Regions from separate parts of the Pseudoalteromonas galatheae genome, predicted to be linked through region 1. Evidence: predicted binding sites of a transcription regulator. Region 1 holds the regulator's gene; each other region holds the start of a gene.
What was found. Region 1 encodes MetJ, which represses methionine synthesis genes. Its sites were predicted from a motif close to TAGACGTCTAGACGTCTA; they were not measured.

Region 1 (5,992 bases):
TAAAGCGTTTTTTGAAGCGGTTGACCGTTTGTGGTGTGAGCCCAATTTCAGGCACCAAGATCAGTGCTTGTTTACCCGCTTTTATTATGTTTTCAAGGCTCTGTAAGTAGACTTCGGTTTTACCACTTCCTGTTACACCTTCGATTAAAAAGGTACGGTAACCGACTTGTGCATTAACGGCGCTACAAATAGTCGCTTGCTGGTCGTTTAGGCGTGGCTTTTCGCCTAGCTGTAATTCGTTTTGCGACCAATCACTATCATGCTCAATAGATTGTGAGATAAGCGCTTTTTCTTCCAATGCTTTAATTGTTTGGCTAGCAAATCCGAGCGCTTTGAGTTCACTTAACTTTATTGCACCACCTTCATATAATTGAGAAAGCAGTGCTTGTTGCTTTTTGGCTCGCAGTGTTGGTAGTTTCTGCCCTTTTTCCGTTAATCTGACGATAGGGATCTGAGTTTTGTCTGGGCTTCCACCATCTCTGAGTACTGCCGGTAGTGCTGTGAATAAGGTATCGCCAATTGGATGACAGTAATACTGGGAGACAAAGTGTAAAAAGCTAAGTTGTGCTTGATTAAAGACAGGGTGCTCGTCCAACACCTCAATAATTTGCTTGAGTTTTTCTTTTGGTACATCAGTGTCGTCTTTTTTTACAAGCGCAATTGCAGTGCAGCGACGGTTGGCGAAATTGACGGTGACTCTCATTCCTGCTTCAACTTGCATGGTTGGTGCTAGCAAATAGTCGAATGTTCGGTGCAGTGGCAGCTTTAAAGCTACTTCAAGAATGAGCATGTATTACAATTCCATAAAGTGAGCGCAGTGACGAAGTATATACCTAAGGTGGTACGAATTGAAAACGTACTCAGAGGCGGTGATAAAAAACTCTGAAATATTGCTTGTAGATTGTTCAGTTAGGCACTAAAATACGCGTCCACATTTTTGTATAACTACGTATGGTGCCAGACTTCGGGTTTGGAGAGCGATACGGCCTTAACTAGAGGTTGCTATGAAAGAAGGTATTCACCCTAATTACGAGACGATCACTGCATCGTGCTCTTGCGGTAACAAGTTCGAAACTCGTTCAACGCTATGTAAAGATATTCACCTAGACGTATGTTCTGCATGTCACCCGTTCTACACTGGTAAGCAGAAGATCCTTGACACAGGTGGCCGAGTAGATCGCTTTAACAAGCGTTTCGGTGCACTTAGCAGCAAGAAGTAATCTTGTTGGTCTAGTCGAAAGAAGCACCTTAGGGTGCTTTTTTTGTGCCTGTTTGAAAATACTTTCCCGATTTATACATCCTATTCTGCGTCAACAGACAGATTGTCAGTCTTCCCGTCTCATTGTGCCTTTTATTCTTCTAAAATAAAAAACTTGCCAGTTTGGCAGCAAAACTTTACTGATCTCTTGAGTAGAGTAAAAACTCTATTTAGTAGATAAATACTGAACATTTACGAACTTAAGTTGTGAAAATAATCAAAGCTCATATAGTAAATAGTATCAGGTATGAGCACCCCATATAAAATAAAGTCACTATATTGCGATTAAAAGTAGGTATCTTGACGTTAAAATTAATTAAGTTGTTATTTTCTTATAGTTTTTATAATTGGTGTACATTTGTGCTAATTTTCTACATTTCGAGTTCGTTTTAGGGTTTTATTTTTTAAGTTTTAGCCATTTTATTTGTGAAATATTTCTTAAAATTGAGCTTATCTTCTCGGAAAAGTATAGAAAATACCGTGCTAGTGGATAGACCTGATTTTACTTGAATAATGAGCAAAACTCGGTATTGTGTGAATACGGTCGATTAACTATATGTCCTATTGACATACCACGACAGCAAAGCACATAGGCTTGTTGAGTGGTTGAATGTCGTCGCTCATATAGTTAATCGCACTGTGTGTTGCTCTAACCTGCCTGATAGGTTGCCAACATTCAGAATGCGAACGTTTACCACACTCTCACATTAACTTCGTAGGAAAATATCGCGCCATGACAGATTTTCGTCAACAAGCTCTAGATTATCACGAGAAGCCCGTTCCAGGTAAAATCAGTGTTGAACTTACTAAACCTGCCGAGACCGTAAAAGACTTAGCACTTGCATACAGCCCTGGTGTTGCAGAGCCAGTACGTGAAATCGCGGCTGATCCGGCGAATGCATACCGTTACACGGGTAAAGGAAATATGGTTGCGGTGATCAGTAATGGTACGGCGATTCTTGGCTTGGGTAACTTAGGTCCTTTGGCGTCAAAGCCTGTCATGGAAGGTAAGGCGCTATTATTTAAGCGTTTTGCGGGCCTTGATTCAATCGATATTGAAGTTAAGCACAATACCACCGAAGACTTCATCAATACGGTGGCAAATATCGCAGACACGTTTGGCGGTATTAACCTTGAAGATATTAAAGCGCCAGAGTGCTTTGAGATTGAGCGCGCGCTAATCGAGCGTTGTGACGTTCCTGTATTCCATGATGATCAGCACGGGACTGCAATTGTAACCGCTGCGGGTATGCTGAATGCGTTGGAAATCCAAGGTAAAGATATTCACGATGCGATTATTGTGTGTCTTGGCGCGGGTGCAGCCGCTATTGCTTGTATGGAATTATTGATCAAGTGCGGCGCTCAACGTGAGCACATCTATATGCTGGACAGAAAAGGCGTGATCCATACTCGCCGTGATGACCTAAATGAATACAAAGAGTTGTTTGCAAACAACACGGATAAGCGTACCTTACAAGACGTGATTGCAGATGCGGACGTATTTGTTGGTGTTTCTGGCCCAGATTTACTTTCTGCTGAAGATCTAAAGTTAATGGCTGACAAGCCTGTGGTATTTGCTTGTTCTAACCCAGATCCAGAGATCAGCCCTGAAGTTGCACACGGTGCACGTAATGATTTGATCATGGCGACTGGTCGCTCGGACTATCCAAACCAAGTAAATAACGTGCTGTGTTTCCCGTTTATCTTCCGTGGTGCGCTTGATGTACGTGCAACTGCTATCAATGACGAGATGAAGATTGCAGCGGTTGAAGCAATTAGAACGATTGCTAAAGAGCCTGTGCCTGCTGAAGTGTTAAAAGCGGCTGACGTGGATAGCCTTGAGTTTGGTTCTGAGTATATTATTCCAAAACCAATGGACCCGCGTTTGTTACCTCGTATTGCAAAAGCGGTAGCGGCAGCTGCAATTGAATCAGGCGTAGCACAAATCGACATGCCAGCTGGATATATGGAATAATACCAATGGTATTATCCAAATGAAAAAAGCCTCGGTCGAGGCTTTTTTTGTGTCTGTATCCCAGCGCGAGAGAGTTTTTATCACTCTTCGTTTATTTCTGGGATCTCCAAGCCACGTTCTTCCATTATTTGTCTTACCTCTAACGGAATACGCTCTGGATTATCTTTTCTCAAGTCTTCATCGCTCGGCAGTGGCTGACCTGTGAAGGCATGTAGAAACGCCTCACATAAAAGCTCACTGTTCGTGGCATGACGTAAGTTATTCACTTGGCGACGTGTACGCTCATCAGTTAGCACTTTGAGTACATTCAGAGGTATGCTCACCGTGATCTTTTTTACTTGCTCTGCTTTCTTACCGTGTTCTGCATATGGGTGAATATACTCACCGTTCCATTTTGCCATAATTGTGTACTTGCCTCAGTTACATCAATGCCAATATGACTGGGTTCTGGTCTACATTATTCACCAACCGCATGAATATAGGAATAACCTTACAAACGAAAGATAAATCCCAAACTCAAATAGATGAATAAACTAATCCGCCATAGCGAGATAGAAGAATCTCTGCCATAGTTTTCAATAACTCAGTCGTATTAGCAACGCCTAGAGTGGCGAAATTTTATCGGTTTAAAAAAGATAGTCAAATACTAGTTATTTAGCCATTTAGCGGTATAAATGTTTTGACTTCTAGTTTCTGTTGCTCTAACCTTTTAGACGTCTAAACATCCAACTATCTAGGTGACCTTATGAGTCAAGTTAACAAATCGACGGTTGCAGTGCGTCACGGTATAGAAGCTGATAAAGCACATGGGGCAGTAGTGCCACCGCTTTACCTTTCTACCACCTATTCTTTTGCCGATTTTGATACCAAACGCGACTACGATTATGGCCGCAGTGGTAACTTTAATCGTGATGTGCTGGCACAGGCACTTACCGAACTTGAAGGCGGTGCTCGTGGCATTATTACCGCGACTGGCATGGCTGCCGTTCACCTAGTAACGCAACTGCTTAACCATGACGATACGCTGGTTATTCCACATGACTGTTATGGTGGTAGCTATCGCTTGTTTACATCGCTTGCAAAGCGTGGATTGCTCAAATTAGCCGTCTTGGATCTTACGCAATCAGAAAGTCTTGCACAGCTGCAGCAGATCAAACCTAAATTAGTTTGGATTGAAACACCAAGTAACCCAATATTAAGGCTCACGGATATAGAAGCTGTCGTAAACGCAGCGCGTTCCGTAGGGGCTTTGGTTGCCGCTGACAACACCTTCTTGTCTCCTGCACTACAAAACCCTATTGCTTTTGGCGTGGATGTTGTCGTGCATTCAACCACTAAATATATCAATGGTCATTCTGATGTCGTGGGGGGCGCGGTGATCGCGCGTACACAGGAGTTGGGTGATGAGTTAGCTTGGTGGGCGAATAATATCGGTATTACCGGCGCGCCTTTTGATAGTTACCTTACCCTACGTGGACTGCGCACTTTAAACGTGCGTTTACGCCAGCATCAAGAAAATGCTCAGCTTATTGCGGAGTATTTAGAAAAGTCGCCGTATGTTAGCCAAGTTTATTACCCTGGCCTTGAGTCGCATCCTCAACACGAACTTGCGAAAAAACAACAGCTCGGCTTTGGTGGCATGGTGAGCTTTGATATCAAAGGCGATCTGCAAACATCAGCGAAGTTTTTAACGTCTCTAACGCACTTTTCATTGGCAGAATCTTTAGGTGGGGTTGAGAGTCTTATTTGCCATCCAGCGACGATGACACACGCAGGTATGGATCCGCAAGCACGTTTAGAAGCGGGAGTGGGAGACACGTTAATTCGTATTTCTGTGGGCATTGAAGATGCACAGGATCTCATTGCAGATCTGGAATCAGGATTTGCATGTATTGATGAAAGTCAGGCGAGTGATGATGCTAAGTCATTCAAATTAACGCCTGCGCATACAGTAGCGTTGTGGTGAGTAAATGGCAAAAGTAGTACATAAGTTTGGTGGTTCGAGTTTAAGCTCGCCAGAGCGTTATCAGGCGGTTGCCAAGATAGTGTTAGAGCAATGTCAGCTAGGTGACAGTGTTGTGGTTTCTGCTGCAGGAAAAACAACGAATACCCTAGTGAAATTATGGCAAAGCTTTGAGCAGCAAGATGTTCGTGCATTCAACGATGTTTTATTACAAGTTGAAAATCATCAACGTGAATTAATTGATGCCTTGTTTGTAGGTGAACAACACAGTGTGTTACTCAAACAGCTTGTCAATGAGCTGCAAGCAATCGCTTTAGGGCGAGAAGAACAACAGCTTCACTACGCCAGCTTGCTTGCACATGGAGAGCTATGGTCGGCTCGTATATTAGCAAACTACCTAAGCTCTCAAGGTGTTGAAGCCAAAGCTATCGACGCTCGTACGTTATTTGTACAACAAGAGGGAGTGTTACTCCACGCCCACAACAAAGAAGCGTGCTATCGCGCTATTGATGACCAAGCTATCTATATCGTTACCGGCTTTATTGCCGTAAATGCACAAGGTGAAACGGTGACTTTAGGCCGAAATGGCAGTGACTATAGCGCGACTTTGTTGGCAAGTTACCTTGATGCCGCTCAAGTATCAATTTGGACGGATACAACTGGTGTGTTCAGCACAGATCCACGTAAAGTCGCTAATGCCATAAAATACACTAAAGTATGTCGTGGCCAAGCTGAATTACTCGCTCGATTAGGCAATCCGGTACTGCATGCAAAAACGCTGTCTCCACTCAAAGAT
Region 2 (5,992 bases), 2.9 Mb from region 1:
AGGTTGTTGATTTGCTCAGCTTGGATCAAAGGGGGTGAGAAAAAGGCAAACTTTTCTAAGGAGTTAATCGCAGCTATCATCGCTTCTGGAAAGCGCGCAGCTTGTAAGCAAATACTCGCTATATCTTGATAGTGGCCATAGCGTGCATCGTCACTCTGTGCGCTTTTGAAAAGAAACTTTAGGACTTCAATCTGCTCGTCTTTGGGAGCGTCTGTGTACACGGCTTTTATTTTTTCGATGTTCGCACTTTTTAACGCCAGTAAAAACGGTGCTAAGCTACCATTCGACATTTAAATACACTTTGTTATTTAATACTTAATCTCGATGATAGCTTATTCACTCGAGTATTTTAACTTCAATACTGCAAATATCAGGCGATGAACTAAACTTGGATTTATCAATTCAGAGGTAGCCCAATGATCGATATTGACGATAAAGTGCTGAATGATCTGCGCGGCGGGTTTAACTTACCTGCTAAGCCTGAAATATTACAAGCCTTACAAAATGAATTATCAAAACCAGAACCTGAGTTATTTGCTGTTGCGGATATTATTGCAGCAGATGTTGGTGCATCAGCTGCGGTGTTAAAGGTGATTAATTCACCTGCGTATGGCCTTGCCCGCACTATTACAGACATTAAACAAGCTGTGATGTTTTTGGGCGTTACCTGTATTACGCAGCTCGTGACAGGATATTTGCTGAAAAACGCGTTTGAGCAGTCCAAATGCTGTATTTCACTGCAGCAATTTTGGGATAACGCTGCTGATATTTCAAAAGCTGCAATGGTTGTTGGACATCACTTAAAGTCATCATTACCGATGGAGAATTTGCAGTTGCTCGGACTGTTTCATGACGCCGGGATCCCTGCAATGGCCGTAAAATACCCTGATTACGCTGAGGTAATAAAACAGTCCATAGAGCGACCTGAGCAAACACTGATTTATTATGAGCAGCAAAAATATCCAGTGCCACATACAGTAATAGGTTACTTTCTTGCGACATCTTGGCACTTACCCAAAGAAATATGTCAGATGATTTTGCGTCACCATGACGTAAGCTATCTTGAAGAGCAAAAAAATGCGCAATATGTGCAAACCTTTGCGGCACTTAAACTGGCTGAAAATCTCTGTTTTGAAGCAAAACACTTTAGAAGCGCAGCAGATTGGTATTTATTTAAAGATAAGGTGATGATTGAGCTTAATCTGCATGAAGATGAGTATCAAAACTTAAAAGATGATGTCGACGAAGTATTTATCGGGTAGGGGATTAACCGTAGGCATTAAAAAAGGCGCACTAGGCGCCTTTTTTACTTTTTGCAGCAGGGGATTATAGGCCTGCTGCTGCACGCAGTGCGTCAGCTTTATCTGTTGCTTCCCAAGGGAACTCTTCACGACCAAAGTGGCCGTAAGCAGCAGTAGGCTGATAAATTGGACGCTCAAGGTCTAGCATAGTGATTAGACCGTAAGGGCGTAAGTCGAAGTGCGCGCGGATAAGTTCGATTAAACGCGACTCATCAAGCTTAGCTGTACCGAAAGTTTCTACGCTGATAGAGGTTGGCTCAGCAACACCGATTGCGTAAGACACTTGGATCTCACACTTGTCAGCAAGGCCAGCGGCAACAATGTTCTTCGCAACGTAACGTGCTGCGTACGCTGCAGAACGGTCAACTTTTGATGGATCTTTACCAGAGAATGCACCACCACCGTGACGTGCCATACCGCCGTATGTATCTACGATGATTTTACGACCTGTTAGACCACAGTCACCCATAGGGCCACCGATAACGAAACGGCCAGTTGGGTTGATGAAGAACTTAGTTGCTTCAGTGATAAGCTCTGCAGGTAATGTAGGCTTGATGATAGTTTCCATCACAGCTTCTACAAGGTCTGCTTGTGAAACAGAATCACAGTGCTGTGTAGATAATACAACTGCGTCGATACCTACAGCTTTACCGTTTTCGTACGCGAATGTTACCTGAGACTTAGCGTCTGGGCGTAACCAAGGTAGTGTGCCGTCTTTACGAACTTGCGCTTGGCGCTGAACTAAACGGTGTGAGTATGTGATTGGAGCAGGCATCAGTACGTCGGTTTCGTTACACGCGTAACCAAACATTAGACCTTGGTCACCAGCACCTTGCTCTTCTGGGCGAGTACGGTCAACACCTTGGTTAATATCAGGTGATTGCTTACCAATGGTATTTAGGATTGCACATGAATCAGCGTCAAAGCCCATGTCAGAATGCGTGTAACCAATTTCACGCACGGTCTTACGAGTTAATTCCTCGATATCAACCCAAGCGCTAGTCGTGATTTCACCACCAACCATAACCATACCGGTTTTAACGTAAGTTTCACACGCAACACGTGCTTTTGGATCTTGCTCAAGGATGGCATCTAGAACCGCATCAGAGATCTGATCGGCGATTTTATCTGGATGGCCCTCAGAAACAGATTCAGAAGTAAATAAATGTTTAGCCATTGTATTTATGCTCACAAATATTGCGCTTCACAAACATCAGGGACAGCGCGAAAAATTAAGGGGCGTATTCTAACCAAAAAACCTAGGCATTGACTAGTTATTTTACGCCTAGACGTCCAAAATTGTGCAAACTTTTTTATTGGTCGGAAAAAGTCTGTCTGTACCCGTTTTTTTATGGCCTTTGCCGTTGCAGTTAGCCATATAAATAAGTAAGAATGGGCTCAAACCCCGCGAAACACATTTAAAGGTAGGAGAATTCATGCCATCTCGCAAAGAACTTGCTAATGCAATTCGCGTTCTTTCCATGGACGCTGTACAAAAGGCCAAGTCTGGCCACCCAGGAGCCCCGATGGGCATGGCGGACATCGCAGAAGTACTTTGGCGCGATTTTTTAAAGCACAACCCAAGTAACCCTGAGTGGTTCGACAGAGATCGCTTTGTATTGTCAAACGGTCACGGCTCAATGTTAATTTATTCATTGTTGCATTTGTCGGGTTATGACTTATCAATTGATGACATCAAAAACTTTCGTCAGCTACATTCAAAAACACCAGGCCACCCAGAATATGGTTACGCGCCAGGTATTGAAACGACTACAGGCCCATTAGGTCAGGGTATTACTAATGCGGTAGGTATGGCGATTGCTGAAAAAGCATTGGCTGCACAGTTTAACCGTGAAGATTACGACATCGTTAACCACTATACCTATACATTCTTAGGTGATGGCTGTTTGATGGAAGGTATCTCACACGAAGCTTGTTCACTTGCGGGTACGCTTGGTCTTGGCAAACTGATTGCATTTTGGGATGACAACGGCATTTCAATCGACGGTGAAGTTGAAGGTTGGTTTAGCGACGATACACCAAAACGCTTTGAGTCTTATGGCTGGCATGTTATCGCCGGTGTTGATGGCCACGATAGCGATGCGATTAAAGCTGCAATCGAAGCGGCGCAAGCAGAGTCTGACAAGCCAACGCTTATTTGTTGTAAAACGGTTATTGGTTATGGTTCACCAAATAAATCAGGTAGCCATGATTGTCACGGTGCACCACTGGGCGAGGATGAAATCAAAGCTGCTCGTGAATTCCTTGGTTGGGAACACGGTGCATTTGAAATACCAGAAGATGTGTACGCTAAATGGGACGCAACAGCACGTGGTCAAAATCAACAAAGTGACTGGTTGATTAAGTTCACTGAATACCAAATGCATTATCCTGAGCTTGCTGCTGAATTTGAGCGTCGCATGAAAGGCGAACTTCCAGCAGATTGGTCAGAGAAAACTGAAGCGTATATTGCAGAGCTTCAAGCGAATCCTGCAAACCCTGCAACACGTAAAGCATCACAAAATGCATTGAATGCCTATGGTCCAATTCTACCTGAGTTTATGGGTGGCTCTGCTGACCTTGCGGGTTCTAACTTGACACTTTGGGATCAATCTAAAGGCTTAACGGCAGAAGATGCTGCGGGTAACTATATCTTCTACGGTGTGCGCGAGTTTGGTATGTCTGCCATCATGAATGGTATTGCATTGCACAGAGGTTTTATCCCTTACGGTGCGACATTCCTAATGTTTATGGAATACGCACGCAATGCCGTACGTATGGCTGCATTGATGAAGCAAAGAAGTATCTTTGTGTATACCCATGATTCAATCGGTCTTGGTGAAGACGGTCCAACGCACCAACCAGTAGAACAAATGGCGAACTTACGCACTACGCCAAACCTAGCGAGCTGGCGTCCATGTGACCAAGTTGAGTCAGCAGTTGCTTGGCAGCAAGCGGTTGAACGCGCTGATGGTCCATCTGCACTTGTATTTACTCGTCAAGGTCTTGCGCAGCAGCCACGTACCGCTGAGCAGGTTGCAGCAATTAAGCAAGGTGGTTATGTGCTATCTTGTGATGGTGAGCCTGAAATTATTCTTATTGCGACAGGTTCTGAAGTGCAACTTGCGGTTGAGTCTGCGGATAAGCTTCGTGCAGAAGGTAAAAAGGTACGTGTTGTGTCTATGCCTTCAACTGACATTTTTGATGCGCAATCTCCTGAATACAAAGAAAGTGTACTACCAAGCTCAGTAACGCGTCGCGTCGCTATCGAAGCGGGTATCGAGGACTTCTGGTACAAATATGTAGGCCTAAATGGTGCGATCGTTGGTATGACAACGTTTGGTGAGTCAGCGCCTGCTGATGAGCTATTCAAGCTATTTGGCTTTACGGTAGAAAATATCGTTGAAAAAGCAAACGCATTGTTTGCATAATCAAGTGAAAGAGAAAAAACCCATGCTATTATGCATGGGTTTTTTTATGCTTGAATGCTCAGATTGAGCTTTGCTGTGTTTTGCTTTTTCTTATGGTGTTGCAGCGCTGGACTTTAATAACATATCAAGAGACTGCTTTAACTGTTGAACTTGCTCCATATTTAAGCCCGCTTTTGCCATCATTTGTGCTGGGATACATGTGCATGATTGCTCCAGTGCTTTACCTGCTTCAGTTAAGTAAATGAAGGTTTGCCGTTCGTCATCAGGGTTTTTGCTGCGGGTAACTAGACCTCGTTCTGCTAATCGCTTAAGAAGCGGTGTTAAGGTGTTGCTATTGAGTTCAGCTCGCTCGCCTATTTCTTTCACGAGCAGTCCATCTTGCTCCCATAAAATCAATAACACTATATATTGCGGGTACGTGAGCCCAATCTCTTTGAGTAACGGCTGGTAGAGTCGGGTAACCTGTCTTGATGCACTATATAGCCGAAAGCAGATCTGATTATCGAGGTTGAGCTGCGGATTCGATTTACTCATTTAATAACTTTTCAATATCTTTGGCTATTTGTTCTGGTTTGGTGATTGGAGCATAGCGCTTAATCGGTTCACCCTGTTGGTTGAATAAAAACTTAGTGAAGTTCCACTTGATTTTATTACCAAATAGTCCTGGAAGTGCAGATTTTAGGTATTGATAAAGTGGGTGTGTGTTGTCGCCATTAACTTCTATCTTTTCCATCATCTGAAAATCGACACCATAGTTGATTAAACAGCCTTGTTGAATTTGTTTTGCATCACCAGGCTCTTGTTTACCAAACTGGTTGCAGGGAAAGCCGATGATAACAAGGCCTTGGTCCGCATATTTTTGATGTAATTTTTGTAGCCCTTCGTATTGTGGGGTTAATCCACACTCACTGGCCGTGTTAACAATAAGCACAGCTTTACCTTGTAAGTCGGTAAAGTGATATGTCTGACCTTGTAATGTGTTTGCTTCAAACTGATATAGCGTCGTCATTTTTAATCTCTTGTGATTTGGTCGTGTACGATTTAATTTAAACCAGGTATGACCTTTGTGCAATAGCTGTTGAGTTTATTTTGCTGCGGTACGTTGATACTTGGCGTTTAGCATCGCAAGTCGTCTGGTGATCAAAGCGTGATCTTGTTTAGGGAGATATTTTAAGTGTGTGTTGAGGTAGGTATTAGTGGAGTAAAGTGCACGGATCATGTGGTTGGCCTTTTCGATAAATGCTTGGGTTTCTTGGGTAT
Region 3 (5,992 bases), 2.5 Mb from region 1:
TACCTAAGCTCTGTGCGGTTCTTGCCATAAGTCCCGCGCTTGTTGCATGGCCATAGCCGTAACCAGAGACATACAGTTGGGCTTTTGGGTAAATATTAGCAAGTCTTACACCTTCAACTAACCTAGCTAGACCGCAGCTGCCGAGTTGGGCGTTGCTGGGGAGAGAGTTATCTGGGTATAAATCACAGCCAAGTACAACGATTTTATCTATGTTGCTGTGCTTACTTGGATTGAATGCAGCGAGAGTGCCAGTATCTCTCTCGATAATATGTTGTGCGACATAAGGAGTCGACAATGCCCAAGTGGTGAGTAAGACGAACCAGCTTGCAATATAAGGTCCTTTACGCATCTTAGACATAAAAAGCATAAGCCCCATAAGCACAACCAAAGATAACGGTAAAGGCATCAGAAGTTGACCGACAACCTTTTTGACTTCAAACATTTAAACATGTCCTAGATTTAGATAAGCCTAACGCAATGCTAGCATGAGATTGAAGCTGTAGAAATGTATAACAGTAAGGGCTCAAAAAGAGCCCAGTATATTATCTTGCGGTGGTTTTGCGGCAAGTGTTGAGGAAATGACGATAGACAGGGTTGTCTTTCATGCTTTTCTTCATAGCTAAATACATCGGGCGATTTAACCCAAGTGCGCCAAGAGGAATAGATTTAATCAATCCTTGGCTTTCATAGGGGGTCACTAACCAGTCCGGTAATGCCGCAACCCCCATACCTGCACTGACAAGTTGGAAGATTAATAAACCTTGATCGACGGTTTTTAGTGTACCGTCAAAGCGTGCATTTTGAATGAAGTGCTTAAATATATCCTGACGCTCTCGTGGAATAGGGTAAGAAATGATGGTTTCATCTTTTAGGTCGAGTGCTGTGACATAGGCCTTCTTGGCCAATTCGTGATCTGGTGCAACGATTAACTTTAATTTAAAGTCAAAAAGGTGCGCGTATTCCAGTTGTTCGGGTTCTCGAATGTCTGAGGTAAGCACTAAGTCCAGCTCATCTTCAATAAGGTCAGGAATAGCGTCGTAGCTAAAGCCCCGCTCGTAATCGACCTTAATGTCAGGCCAAAAGGTATTGAATTCTTTAATTGTTGGCAGCAACCAGTGAAAACATGCATGACATTCCACGCTTAATCTGAGTTGCGAGATAGGCTGATTAAGGCTTTCCTTCAGACGACACTTGGTTGCTTCAACTTTAGGTAAAACATCGTTGGCAAGTTCCAATAATAACATCCCTTGAGGGGTAAAACGTACAGGCTGCGTTTTGCGCTCAAAAAGCTGGCAGTCGAGTTTGCTTTCAAGATCTTTGATCTGATGTGATAAAGCAGATTGAGTTAGGAATAGCTCTCGCGCAGTATTCACAAGAGAACCAGTTTCTTTCAAGGTGGAGATAGTCTTTAGGTGCTTTATATCAATCATTATCAACAATTCTCATATTTGAAGTGAGCAAATCTCAGCTTTTCTCAATATTACGATTCTATTTAGTTATTATCAATGTCTAGACGTCTAAATACCTGCGGTGAATTGTTCAAAAATTCACTAATCCACTATAACACTAAAAATGACAGCGTTGTCACTACTTCTGTAAAAATTTTGCAAAAAATTACAATTTAATTTTATTCATGTGAACTCTGAGAAAGCATCAATTGTTGTTTTTAAACATGAAAACTATATTTTAGACATCTAAACCTCTAGATGGGATTTAAATTATGGCATTAACACATAACTTGGGCTTTCCTCGTATAGGCAAAAAGCGTGAACTTAAATTTGCAGTAGAACGCTATTGGTCAGGTGACTTAACGAAAGACGACCTAATCGCAGAAGGAAAGCGTATTCGTGCAAAAAATTGGGCGTTGCAAGCTGACGCAGGTGTTGACCTTCTCCCTGTAGGCGATTTTGCTTGGTATGATCACGTATTGAATATTTCATTACTTGTCGGCGCTATTCCTAGTCGTCACAAAAATAATGAGCCGGTAAATCTTGATACTGTATTTCGGATTGGTAGGGGGCGAGCACCTAGCGGCTGTGCGTGTGCTGCCAGTGAAATGACAAAATGGTTCAACACTAATTATCATTACATCGTCCCTGAGTTAACACAAACGCAGGACTTTGCTCTGACTTGGACGGAGTTATTTACTCAAGTAGAGGAAGCACAATTACTTGGCTACCAAGCAAAACCCGTATTGGTCGGCCCGGTAACCTATCTCTACTTAGCTAAATGCGTTGGTCAAGCGTTTGATAAATTGGCTTTATTAGATAAGTTATTGATTGTATATCAGCAGGTACTCGGCAAGCTTGCAGAGCAAGGCGTTGAGTGGGTACAAATTGATGAACCTATTTTAGCATTGGAAATCGACGATGTTTATCGCAACGCGCTGCGCCGAAGCTTTGATGCGTTGAACGGCCAAGGAGTAAAAGTGTTATTGGCCAGTTATTTTGACTCCGTACAAGCGCATCTTGAAGATATCCAGTCTTACCCCGTAGAAGGCGTACATTTTGACTGCATAGCGGCAAACTATGACTTGGCCGTGTTAGAGGAAGTCGTTGGGCAAGATAGTGTACTGTCCCTCGGGATTGTGAATGGTCGTAACATTTGGCGCTCGGATCTCGAAGGCGTATACCAGCAACTTACTCAGGTTCATGAACGTCGTGGTGATAATCTCTGGCTTGCTCCTTCATGCTCATTATTGCATACGCCAGTCGACTTAGAGCAAGAGCAACAGCTTGACAGTGAATTAAAGTCTTGGCTCGCATTTGCCAAACAAAAAGGGCAAGAGCTGGCATTATTGAAAAATGCATTGGAACAACGTGATATTACCCAGTTGGTCGAATATTCTAAGCCTGTAAAAGCGCGCTTGACCTCTACTCGCGTGAATAATAGCGAGGCACAACAGCGTGTTTCAGCGCTTACAGCAAAAGATGGTCAACGCAATAGTGAATTCGCGATCAGAACTAAAAAACAAGCACAGTCGCTAAATTTACCCCTATTGCCAACCACAACGATCGGCTCCTTCCCACAAACTCAAGCTATTCGTAAGGCACGGCGTGATTATAAGGCGGGTATCTTGAATGCTGATGCTTATCATAGCCAGATGGAAGCGGAGATCCGTTATGCCGTTGAAGAACAAGAAGCGCTTAACTTAGATGTGCTGGTTCATGGCGAAGCGGAGCGCAATGACATGGTTGAGTATTTTGGTGAATTACTCGAAGGTTTTGCCTTTACTCAGTTTGGCTGGGTGCAAAGTTATGGTTCACGCTGTGTTAAACCCCCTGTGATTTGGGGAGATGTTTCGCGTGCAGCACCAATGACAGTTAATTGGACGAGTTATGCACAGAGCTTAACCAAAAAACCGATGAAGGGCATGCTAACAGGACCTGTGACTATTTTATTTTGGTCGTTTGTCAGAGATGACTTAGACAAGCCAAGCATCGCGAATCAAATTGCACTAGCACTGAGAGATGAAGTCGTGGATTTGCAAAATGCAGGAATTAAGGTGATCCAAATCGATGAACCTGCATTTAGAGAGGGGATGCCACTCAAAGCCAGTCAGTGGCAAACCTACTTAGCTTGGGCGGCGTATGCGTTTAGGGTATCCGCAAGTGGTGTGAATGACGAAACACAGATCCATACGCATATGTGTTATTCGGAGTTTAACGATATTATCGCCGCCATTGCAGATATGGATGCAGACGTGATCACGATTGAAACGTCACGTTCAAATATGGCGTTACTCGACGCCTTTGAACATTTTGACTACCCCAATGACATCGGGCCTGGCGTTTATGATATTCATACGCCAAACGTCCCTGAGATGACATGGATAAAAGATTTAATTCACAAAGCAGCGAAGAAAATTCCAGTAGAAAGATTATGGGTGAATCCAGATTGTGGGCTTAAAACTCGAGGATGGCCAGAAACCCGAGCCGCACTTGAGAATATGGTGACAGCGACCAAGGAGCTCAGAAGCGAATTAGGGAAAAGTTAATCTAAAAAGTCCACATACCTCATTGTTTATATACAATGAGGTGTTTGCTAGTTTCTACTCAGTAAAAATGCCATCGCTTGATCTGCGGCTAATGGTTTAGAAACAATATAACCTTGACCAAATTGACAGCCTTTTTGCTTTAATAGCTGCCACTGGGTTTCGAGCTCGATACCTTCAGCGACAACGGTCAGATTAAGTGATTGCGCAAGTTTCAAAATCGCATCAACTAGGGGGTTCTCTCTTTCAGTTAGTTGGTCAATGAAACTCTTATCAATCTTGAGCACATGAATAGGCAGCTGGTGCAAATAACCTAATGCAGAGTAACCCGTACCAAAGTCGTCAAGATAAAGCTTCACTCCAAGGGATTCTAATCCCTGAATAATTTTGGTTGCGAGGGCTAGGTTCGCGATCAATCCAGATTCTGTGATTTCCAAACATAAAGAACCAGGTGTAAGCTCATAGCGATGATAAAGTTGCTGAATTGTATCTACGAACTCTAAGCTTGCGAAATGTCGCGATGAAACATTTACGGTAATACGAATCTTTGGCTGCTTTTGCGCTTTCCAGCGTTTGAGTTGTTTGGCTGCTAATTCCAGCAAATGTAAGTCAAGCTCAATGATCTGTCCGGTTTGCTCTGCAATCGGAATAAAAGCATCTGGAGACACTAGACCATTTTTGGGGTGAAACCAACGGACGAGGGCTTCAAAGCTAACAATAGTGCCTGTCGTTAGGGAAAATATCGGCTGATAATACAGCGAAAATTCATTGTTTTTTATGCCATGCTGCAGATCATTTTCAATATCGGCCTGCTGTTTTAAGCGTTTGCGCATGGCGTTATTAAAATAACATACTTGACCTCGGCCCAAAGATTTTGCTTCGTACATTGCCGCATCTGCTTGTTGCAGTAAATTAATTGCGCTATCGGATTCGTTATCAGTGAATGCAACGCCAATACTGCCAGAAGCTTGTAGAACATGGCCATCTATATGGAGAGGCTTGGTTATGGCGGTGGTGATCCTATTAAGAAGCAGAGTGACTTGTTGCCGGTCTTGGACGTTTTCCATAAAAATCGCAAACTCATCCCCCCCGAGCCGCGCAAAGGTGTCGGTTTTGCGAATGCAGCCATTTATCATCTCAACAATAGCAATTAAGAAATGGTCGCCAACATCGTGGCCAAGTGAGTCATTAATGCTTTTAAATCTGTCTAAATCGAGATAGATCAGGCAGTGCAAATTAGAGGACTCCACTCGCGCTAGCCTCAAAATAGCATGTTTGATCCGCTCTAATAATAAATAGCGATTGGCTAGACCTGTTAAATCATCGTGTAAAGCTCTATGTTCTAGTGCCTGCCTTGAAAGCTGCCGATCTATGGCCATGCTGACTTGACGACTTATATAAGTCAGAATAGATAAATCATGACTCACGAAAGCTTGGTCGTTATTATAGCTTTGCAGCACAATCACGCCCTGATATTGATCATTAACCAAAAATGGTACGCCTAACCAAGAGCGTGGCGAGCGACCCACCATCTTAAAATCACCCCGCGTAATGTGCGCTCTAAATTGATCGTTATCGCATAGCAGAGGTCGTTGGTTCTTCAGAATATAGTAGGATGCAGTATGCTTAATCTGATCTTTTGATACTTTTTGGTGAGCATTACACTTTTCGCCTCCCTCAATCAAATAATCGATTTCTAAAATATCCTGTTGAGTATCATAAAGGCCAATAAAGAAATTCTCGGCGCAAAGCTGAGAGGCAATGATTTTATATAAGTCATCATAAAAAGCTTCAAGGTTCTCAAAGCGGTAAGTGATGTTCGCAATTTTCAGTAGTGATTTTTCTAAATTCTGCGCTTGGTGCAACTGGGTAATCGTGGTTTGGAGGTTTTCTAAGGTGCGTAATTGATGGATTTTGGCGCTGAGTAAATGTGCGACCGTTGATAATATCTGTAAATGCGCGGAGGTAAAATAATCAGCCTCAGGGTGTTCACAGTCA

Region 2: metK (methionine adenosyltransferase) is a predicted target of MetJ. The motif match lies at 2,580-2,597, and genes of this name have one in related genera.
Region 3: metE (5-methyltetrahydropteroyltriglutamate--homocysteine S-methyltransferase) is a predicted target of MetJ. The motif match lies at 1,503-1,520, and genes of this name have one in related genera.

What each region holds. Positions count from the first base shown of each region.
Region 1 covers NZ_PNCO02000001.1:22,703-28,694, forward strand. The annotation lists gene priA (primosomal protein N') at 1-790, opposite strand, end outside; gene rpmE (50S ribosomal protein L31) at 1,005-1,220, shown strand; gene CWC29_RS00110 (malic enzyme-like NAD(P)-binding protein) at 1,992-3,233, shown strand; gene metJ (met regulon transcriptional regulator MetJ) at 3,314-3,634, opposite strand; gene metB (cystathionine gamma-synthase) at 3,979-5,199, shown strand; gene metL (bifunctional aspartate kinase/homoserine dehydrogenase II) at 5,204-5,992, shown strand, end outside.
Region 2 covers NZ_PNCO02000001.1:2,883,354-2,889,345, reverse strand. The annotation lists gene CWC29_RS12760 (hypothetical protein) at 1-290, opposite strand, end outside; gene CWC29_RS12755 (HDOD domain-containing protein) at 417-1,262, shown strand; gene metK (methionine adenosyltransferase) at 1,327-2,478, opposite strand; gene tkt (transketolase) at 2,738-4,732, shown strand; gene CWC29_RS12740 (MarR family winged helix-turn-helix transcriptional regulator) at 4,823-5,266, opposite strand; gene CWC29_RS12735 (glutathione peroxidase) at 5,259-5,741, opposite strand; gene CWC29_RS12730 (transporter substrate-binding domain-containing protein) at 5,817-5,992, opposite strand, start outside.
Region 3 covers NZ_PNCO02000001.1:2,504,317-2,510,308, reverse strand. The annotation lists gene CWC29_RS11070 (YdcF family protein) at 1-442, opposite strand, end outside; gene CWC29_RS11065 (LysR substrate-binding domain-containing protein) at 543-1,430, opposite strand; gene metE (5-methyltetrahydropteroyltriglutamate--homocysteine S-methyltransferase) at 1,721-3,997, shown strand; gene CWC29_RS11055 (bifunctional diguanylate cyclase/phosphodiesterase) at 4,045-5,992, opposite strand, start outside.